Regions from separate parts of the Pantoea sp. E2023-21 genome, predicted to be linked through region 2. Evidence: predicted binding sites of a transcription regulator. Region 2 holds the regulator's gene; the other holds the start of a gene.

Region 1 (4,383 bases), 450 kb from region 2:
CCAGTTCGGGTAGTGAAGCGGCAAAAGCAGGTAAGCCTTCGAATTCAATACGCTGTAAACCGGTTAAACCAAATTCTACTTTGGCACCGTGCGTTTCGGCGGCGATATTCACTTCGCCACCTTGCAGCGCTAAATCGTTATCCAGCGCGTTGCTGCCGAGGTCAAAGATCACCTGATCTTCATCGGCTGACAGCAAGCGGCTGATAAACTGACCGCGCGAGAAATTCACCATCAACAGGGTTTGAAAACGCAACAGGTCTTTCATCACGCCTAAAACAGCTAACGTGCCTCGCTTGAGGTATTGTTCTTTATCGGCTTCACCCACGTCCTGCTCCACTTATCCGATTATTATTTTCACGACTGACAATGCTGTTCGTCTGTTATCGGCGACGCTTCGCTAAGCTTTAGCCTGCGAACGATGATTTACTGTGCTGAATTGCGATGCAGATCAAAAAATCCCGGCTATACTTGTTGCGGTGAACACATTGATTAATAAAGTAAGGAGCAGTAAATGGGTATTCTTTCATGGATTATTTTTGGTCTGATTGCCGGGATTATCGCCAAGTGGATTATGCCGGGTAAAGATGGCGGCGGCTTTATCATTACCGTGGTGCTGGGTGTGGTAGGTGCGGTTGTCGGTGGCTGGATCAGTACCCTGTTTGGTTTCGGTAAAGTTGATGGTTTCAACTTCGGCAGTTTCGTGGTGGCGGTCATTGGCGCCATTGTGGTGCTGTGGATCTACCGTAAAGTGCGAAGTTAACCGCGCAGAGATTTGATGAAATCCGCCATCCCGCAAAGGATGGCGGATTTTTTTATGCCTGCTTAAAAGTCGTAGCCCACCGTGGCCATCACGGTACGCTCAGCCCCGCGATAGCAGTAACCGGTGCCGTAACAGGCGGCCAGATATTTTTTATCGGTCAGGTTGTTGGCATTAACCTGCAGCCAGGCGCCTTTCAGCTGCGAATTCCACGCACCAAGATCCGCGCGTACCGACGCATCAAACAGCGTCACGGATGGCAAACGCGTAGTGTTCTCGTTATCGGCCCATTGCTTACCGATATAACGCACACCGGCACCGGCGCTCAAGCCGTAATCAAACTGATAATGCCCCCACAACGACGCCATGCTGTTCGGCGTGACATACGGCGTATGGCCTTCGTTACCGTCTACGGAATCCTTAAAGCGCAGATGGTTCAGCGTGTAGCCCGCGATGGTGCTGAAGCGCGGTGTCAGCTGATTACTCGCCTCCAGCTCAATGCCCTGCGAATGCACTTTGCCCGACGGCGTGTACGTGCCGTCCTGCACGTTGCGGTTGGCGACATCGTCCTGCGTCAGATCGTACACCGCGATCGAATACATATCGCGCGTGCCCACCGGCTGATATTTCACGCCCGCTTCATACTGCTCAGAGGTGGTCGGTTTCAGCTGATTGCCCTGCGGATCGGTTAATGAAGCTGGCGTAATCGCCTGGCTCCAGCTCACGTAAGGTGAAATACCATTGTCGAAGGCATACAACAGCGCGGCGCGGCCACTGATGTGATCGTCCTGACGACGGCTGGTGCCGTTTTCCGAGACGATGCGGTCATAGCGGCCCGATAAGTCCAGATGCCAGCGATCCAACTGCAACTCGTCCTGCAGATACAAGCCGGTCTGATAGTAGCGGCGCGTCTGCGATGTCCAGGAGAAGTCCGGCATGATGCCCACTTCTTCACCGTTCCACGCATTCAGCGCGCTGGCGGCGCCGCTGGCTTCAGTAATGTCGTTTTTATAGCGATGATACTCCGCGCCCAGCGTCACACGATGCTGGACCGCGCCCGTCGCAAAATCGGCCTGCAACTGGTTGTCGTTAGCCCATGCGCTGAGCGAAGAACGCTCGCCGGAGAAGTAGCGGTTCAACAGGTCTGGATTGGTGGCATTCCAGCCAATTTGATACACCTGATCGAGCTCGGTATTCGAGTGGCTATAGCTGCCGGTGGAGTGTACCGACCATACTTCGTTGAAGCGGTGGGAAAAGTCATAGCTATAAATCTGTTCACGACGCTTGAACTGATCGAGCGCGCTGTCGCCTTCGTAAAAGCCGTCGCTCAACGTGCGGCCATTGTGGCTGTAAAGCGTGCCTTCTGCTGGCACCGATCCATGATAGCCGCCAGAGGGATCTTTCTGCAGGTAGGCGCGCAACACTAAATTGGTGTCTTCACTTGGCTGCCACATCAGCTGCGGTGAAATCGCGTACTTCTCTTCACGCGTGTGATCGTACTGCGTATCGCTGTTGCGCGTGATGCCGGTTAAGCGAAATGCCCACTGATCGTTAATGGCGTTGGTGTAATCAAACGCAGCGCTATTGGTGGCGTTCGTCCCGCTCGACAGGCGGAAATGGCCCTCTTCGGCGAACTGTGGACGCTTACTCACCATGTTCACCAATCCACCCGGCACCGTTTGGCCATACAACGCGGAAGAGGGACCTTTAATCACATCAATACGATCGAGGAACCAATTATCCACCTGCAGGATGTTGAAGCTGCCGCCGTCACTCATGACGCGCAGGCCATCGAGGAAGGTGTTATCGACATCGCCGCCGTGGAAACCGCGCAGCGCGATGGTGTCGTAGCGCGTGGCCGCGCCGCCAAAGTTGGTGAATACGCCCGGCGTGTAGCCCAGTGCCTGATTAAGATCTTGTGCGCCCTGATCTTCCATTTGCTGACGCGTTACCACCGAGATGGATTGCGGTGTGGTAATCAGCGGCTGATCGGTTTTGCTGGCACCGCTGCTACGCGTGGCAAGATAACCCTGCGTCGGTGAGGTGGCGCTTTCTTGCGGTTGCGCCGTGACGACAATCGACTCTTCGGCGAAGCTGGCAGCCGGTAAAGCCAGCGCCAGCGCACACAGCACGCGGCCACGTTTAAGGGTAAACAGCGAGGTCATGAGAGGTTCCTGTTGTTTTAATGAGAATGACTATAGAAATTAGATTGAGAATTATTATCTTTTGCGAGGTGTGTTTCAAGGTGTGAATTTGTTGTAAGAAGGGTATGAGAAAAATGCACAAGGTGGCACGAAGCATCCGTAGCGGCGCAATTTATTGCGCATTCTTTGGATGGGCATAATGCCGCCATTATTACGCGCGATAAATCGCGCCGCTACGGATTGTGCGGTTGCCGGGTGTATTCACCCGGGCTAAGGAACAAGGTTACTTCGTGGAGGTTAACGCCGGCATATCAGGAATATCACCGGCGCTGTTACAGGTTTTGTCTTTCGGGCAGTACTTGTCGAGCAGTTTCAACGTCACGCCATTGGTCCAGCCGAAACCATCCTGCAACGGATACTCACCGCCGCCTCCGCCGCCCAACTGTGCGCCTTCAACCACATACTTCTCCACCAGTTTGTGCTCCTTGTCATAGGTGGCTTGCACGTTTTGCAGGAAGCGCTGACCAATCTGCTGCGCCAGTTTCGGTTGGTTATAATGCTCCAGACCTTCCACCGCCACCCATTGTAGCGGCGCCCAGCCGTTTGGCGCATCCCATTGCTGGCCGTTATTCACCGTGGTGGTCACCAGTCCGCCCGGTTTCAGCAGCTGTTTCTCCACCGCTGCAGCGGTGCGTGCGGCTTGCTTGTCGCCGGCCAACTGCATATAGAGCGGGAACAGCGTCGCGGCGGTCAGCTGTGGGTGAACCTGCTTCTTCTGGAAGTCGTAATCGGCGTACCAGCCTTTTTTGTCATCCCAAAGATAGCGATTGATCGCGGCCTGACGTTTCTCGGCATCCGCCGCAAACTGTTTGGCTTTGTCATCCTGCTTGTCCAGTTTGGACGCTTTAGACAATGTCTGTTCGAGGTGGAACAGCAGGCTGTTGAGATCGACCGGTGCCAACTGCGTGGTGCGGATGGACGCCAGATTGTGCGCATCAGTGAACCAGCGCGAACTGAAATCCCAGCCTGACGCCGCACCCGCGCGCAGATCGCGATAGACCTGCTGCTTGTTGCGCTCTGGCGCTTTATTGGCAGTGTTAACGTCATCCAGCCAGGATTCGGTACGCGGCGCATCGCGATCGTCCCAGTAGCGGTTGAGCAGCGTGCCGTCGCTGAGTTTGATCACACGTTTGCTGGCCTGTCCGGCAGCGACTTTGTCGCTGTCCGCCATCCAGTAATCGTACTCTTTCTGCAACTGCGGCAGGTATTGGCGATAGACATCGTCGCCTTTATGCGTCGCCAGCAGGTCAACCATCAAGCTGAAGAACGGCGGCTGCGAGCGGCTGAGGTAGTAACTGCGGTTGCCGTTGGGGATATGGCCATATTTATCGAGTTCGGTGGCGAAGTTTTCCACCATATCCTGCACGCGATCCCAGTGACCGCTCTCCGCCAGACCGAGCATGGTGAAGTAGCTGTCCCAGT
Region 2 (4,383 bases):
CATTAGAATCGTGCATTCGTGACGATCTCAATGAAAACGCGCCACGTGCCATGGCTGTAATGGATCCGCTGAAGGTCGTAATCGAGAACCTCCCTGCAGGTCATGAAGAGATCATCAGCATGCCGAATCATCCGAACAAACCGGAGATGGGCACGCGTGAAGTGCCATTCAGCCGTGAAGTGTGGATCGATCGCGCTGACTTCCGTGAAGAAGCCAACAAGCAATATAAACGTCTGGTGCTGGGTAAAGAAGTGCGTCTGCGTAATGCCTACGTGATCCGTGCCGAACGTGTGGCGAAGGACGATGAAGGTAATATCACCTGCATCTACTGTACCTGCGACGTTGATACTCTGAGCAAAGATCCAGCTGATGGCCGTAAAGTGAAAGGCGTCATCCATTGGGTTTCTGCTATTCACGCGTTGCCAGCGGAATTCCGCCTGTATGATCGTCTGTTCAGTGTGCCAAATCCGGGCGCGGCTGAGGATTTCCTCACCACCATTAACCCGAACTCACTGGAGACTAAACAAGGCTTCGTTGAGCCAGGTCTACGTGTAGCCGAGCCAATGGCAGCGTACCAGTTTGAACGCGAAGGTTATTTCTGTGCTGATAGTGTGTATTCACAGCCATCCAAACTGGTGTTTAACCGCACCGTTGGCTTGCGTGATACCTGGGCAAAGATCGGCGATTAAGCGTTTTTGACATCACGCGATATGATCATGTAAGGGCGAGCAATCGCCCTTTTTTATTATCTCTATTTGGCAAGCTACAACCTTTTATGCTGCCCGCCTCATCAAGCCTATAATTCCTCATTTGCGACTATTCTGACTTTAGAATAATTAACCCATTTGCCAGTGTGAAAAACTTTTTTTCAGGTAGGCTATGCGCTCTCAGACGTTGCTCCGCGGGTTATCTAAGGAAAAAAAATGACAAGTCTCGCTCAGGAAGCTAAGCATAGCGTGGTCGTTTTACATCAGCTTATCGAACGTATTTTCAATCAGGCAGAAGGTAGCGACGACAGTATTGACCTGTTTTTGTCGTACTTTCATCCCGAATTTAAAATGGTGACGCCGCAAGGCAAAAGATTGGATCTCAACGAAATGGAAGTGCTTTTTCGCCAGCTGCAGGGACAGCGTGAAGGTATGCGCATTGCGACCAGTGAGCACGCCATCATTTCGCAGCAAAGCGAGGAAGTGACGATTCAGTATCGTGAATTACAGATGATGAACGGTACCAATCAGAGCCGCATTTCACTGGCGGTACTGGATTGCAGCACCACCATTCCTCGCTGGCGTTACCTGCAAGAAACTTTCGTTGCCTGATTTCAGGTATAAAAAAACCGGCTCAAGCGCCGGTTTTTTTATACTGCATAGCACACTCAATTACTTATCGTGGAGCGAGTCGTCTTCGCGGCAGTCTCCCAGCGCACAGTGACCGTAGAGGTACAGGCTGTGGTTGCTGAGTTTGATGCCATGGCGAGTGGCAATTTCACGCTGACGCGTTTCAATTGATTCATCGCTGAATTCGATAACTTTGCCACAATCCAGGCAAATCAAGTGATCATGGTGATGCTGCTGAGTCAGTTCGAAGACAGATTTACCGCCTTCAAAGTTATGACGGGTTACGATGCCCGCGTCGTCAAACTGGTTAAGAACGCGATACACCGTCGCCAGGCCAATCTCTTCGCCCATATCAATCAGGCGCTTGTACAAATCTTCCGCACTGACGTGATGGGACTCGGGGCCAGGTCCCTGAAGCACTTCCAGAATTTTCAGTCTGGGTAGCGTGACTTTCAGGCCAGCCTTCTTCAATGCGGAGTTGTTGTCAGTCATGCGGATATTGTCCTGTTACTTTGCTAGTCACTTGCGGCGCAGGGGCCTTGAATGTTTAGGTCAACGCGCATTCTCATTTGCGTCTCATTATAGAACTCAAGCAGTGAAATGAAAACCAAAGCAACGTCCTTAATCACCAAAGGCTGTAAGGATAATGTCACTAACGTCTTCATGACGCTTGGGTTTTGGATTCCATTTCACTCAGCCTCATTCTACTGCCAGAGGAATAAGCGGATGACCATTGCGGGTATTCTACAGATTTGCGGGGAAAAGTTAAAAAACCGTAGCTATTATTTTTATAGGAAATTCCGTTACCCGATGTGAGATTACGCCCACATCGGGCAGAGCAGGGAATCAGGCTTCAATAATCTCTTTCAGCTGCAGCTCGTCAAAGATCTGCTTAACCCACTTCTCAACACGTTCGTTGGTCAATTCCGGCTGACGATCTTCGTCGATAGCCAGACCAAGGAAGTTTTTATCATCGGCCAGGCCTTTTGATGCTTCAAAATGATAGCCTTCAGTTGGCCAGTGACCGACGATCACCGCACCGTTCGGCTCGATGATGTCACGGATGGTGCCCATCGCATCACAGAAGTACTCGGCGTAATCTTCCTGATCGCCACAACCAAACAACGCTACCAGCTTGCCATTGAAGTCAATCTCTTCCAGCGTCGGGAAGAAATCATCCCAGTCACACTGCGCTTCGCCGTAATACCAGGTTGGAATGCCCAGCAGCAGGATGTCGAAAGCCTCGAGATCTTCTTTGGTGCTCTTAGCAATGTCATGCACTTCGGCGACATCTTTACCCAGTTGTTTCTGGATCATCTTTGCAATATTTTCAGTGTTGCCGGTATCGCTGCCGAAGAAAATGCCTACGATTGCCATGGGTTAGGTAACCTCTTAAATCCTGATTGTGAATGTAAGTCAGTTGACTGCACAGTTATGCGAATAATAGCAGACCGGTAAAAAGTGCGGAACGTGTAAAGCCGTGACTTTGTGTTCCAGCGTGCGGTCTTCGTGCGTTACGACAGTTTGAGCTGTGCCAGCAGCATTTGTTCAATCAATTCGCTGCGACTGATATTTTGCTGATCGGCCAGCGTGCTGAGCGCGTCAACCGCTTCGCTCGACATCTTCAGCTCAACACGACGCAGCCCACGCACTTTATCGCGCTTGAGCTGATTACGTTTGTTGATGCGTAACTGTTCATCACGCGTCAGCGGGCTAGTTTTCGGGCGACCAGGACGCCGCTCGTCTGCGAAGAGATCAAGCGTAGTGCGGTCTGTCTGTTCTTTTGCCATGGTTTGTAAAACTGAGTGGGCGCGAACGGCGGAAAGGCGCTGCGCGATTAAAACATTATCGGCCCGACCACGGCGAAAAACACGCTGTGGCAAATTTTTAGCGCGACATCATACTCCAGCGCCTTCCCTGACGCCAATCCTAAAGCGCAAGCGGCAAGCTTTTGCTTTTACAGGTTAAAGAAACGCCGAACGGCGCGTAACACCGCATCGGGTTTCTCAGCATGCACCCAATGTCCGGCGCCGTTGATCACGTGCGCATGCGCCTGCGGGAACTGACGCAGCAGGGCATCGCGATGCTGATTATCCAGATAAGGCGAATCGCCGCCGCGGATAAACAGTGCCGGATGCGACCACGCAGGAATTTCCTCCCAGCCGGATAGGGTGCTGTAGTTATCCCACAGCACGGGCACGTTAAAGCGCCATTCGCCTTCAGCGAAAGACTTAAGGATAAACTGGATCACGCCATCCTCAGCAATATGCTGACGCATCACTTCAGCGGCTTCACTGCGACGCGTGACGCCCGCAGCGGTGACGGCACGAATAGCGGCAAAAATTTCGTCATGGCGGCGTGTCTGATAATCAACGGGCGCGATATCGATCATCACCATTTTTTCAATGCGTTCTGGCGCAATCGCGCTGAGCGCCATGGCGATTTTGCCACCCATTGAGTGGCCGATCACGCCAGCGCGATCGATGTTGTGTGCATCCAGCGTTGCGACAATGTCCTGTGCCATGGCGTGATAGTTCATCACATCGCTTCGCGGGGACAAGCCGTGGTTACGCACATCAACCTGCAGTGTGGGACGAGCATCGCGCACACCTCGCGCCAGCACGCCAAGATTATCAAGGCTACCAAAAAGACCATGGATTAACAGAATCGGCGTGGCATCAGGGGTAGATTGTTCAGTTTGCAGACGGGCGTTCAAAATCATGGCTAAAGTTCTTACGGTTGTGACCTTGGCTTAGGTTATCATGGATTCACCTGTCCAGCAGTCAGGCCGGTGGGCATTAGGGCATATTCCGACTTTTGCCCGGAAACGTTGCCAACGCTATCGGCTGCCACGGATTTAACTTTATAATCCTTATGTTAGAACCCGCTCACATTTTGCACGACTGGATTTTGCTAAAGCCGTTGCAATAATGCGTGGTTCTGTCATTTGCCAGAATCGTACGGAAAAAGATGAAAACGATTGAAGTTGACGAAGAACTCTACCGTTATATTGCCAGCCACACGCAGCACATTGGTGAAAGCGCCT

The links. The regulator Fur, encoded in region 2, represses iron uptake genes when iron is present. The targets are predictions, from matches to a motif close to ATAATAATGAGAACNACTATCAA.
Region 1: the regulator Fur is predicted to act here: its motif matches at 2,937-2,959, upstream of ACRQ84_RS03750 (TonB-dependent siderophore receptor).

The regions. Positions count from the first base shown of each region.
Region 1 covers NZ_CP195344.1:775,382-779,764, forward strand. Annotated here, with positions in the region: gene ACRQ84_RS03740 (flagellar brake protein) at 1-325, opposite strand, end outside; gene ACRQ84_RS03745 (GlsB/YeaQ/YmgE family stress response membrane protein) at 512-760, shown strand; gene ACRQ84_RS03750 (TonB-dependent siderophore receptor) at 823-2,922, opposite strand; gene treA (alpha,alpha-trehalase TreA) at 3,185-4,383, opposite strand, start outside.
Region 2 covers NZ_CP195344.1:320,841-325,223, forward strand. Annotated here, with positions in the region: gene glnS (glutamine--tRNA ligase) at 1-689, shown strand, start outside; gene ACRQ84_RS01555 (hypothetical protein) at 924-1,319, shown strand; gene fur (ferric iron uptake transcriptional regulator) at 1,380-1,829, opposite strand; gene fldA (flavodoxin FldA) at 2,184-2,714, opposite strand; gene ybfE (LexA regulated protein) at 2,852-3,127, opposite strand; gene ybfF (esterase) at 3,295-4,059, opposite strand; gene seqA (replication initiation negative regulator SeqA) at 4,308-4,383, shown strand, end outside.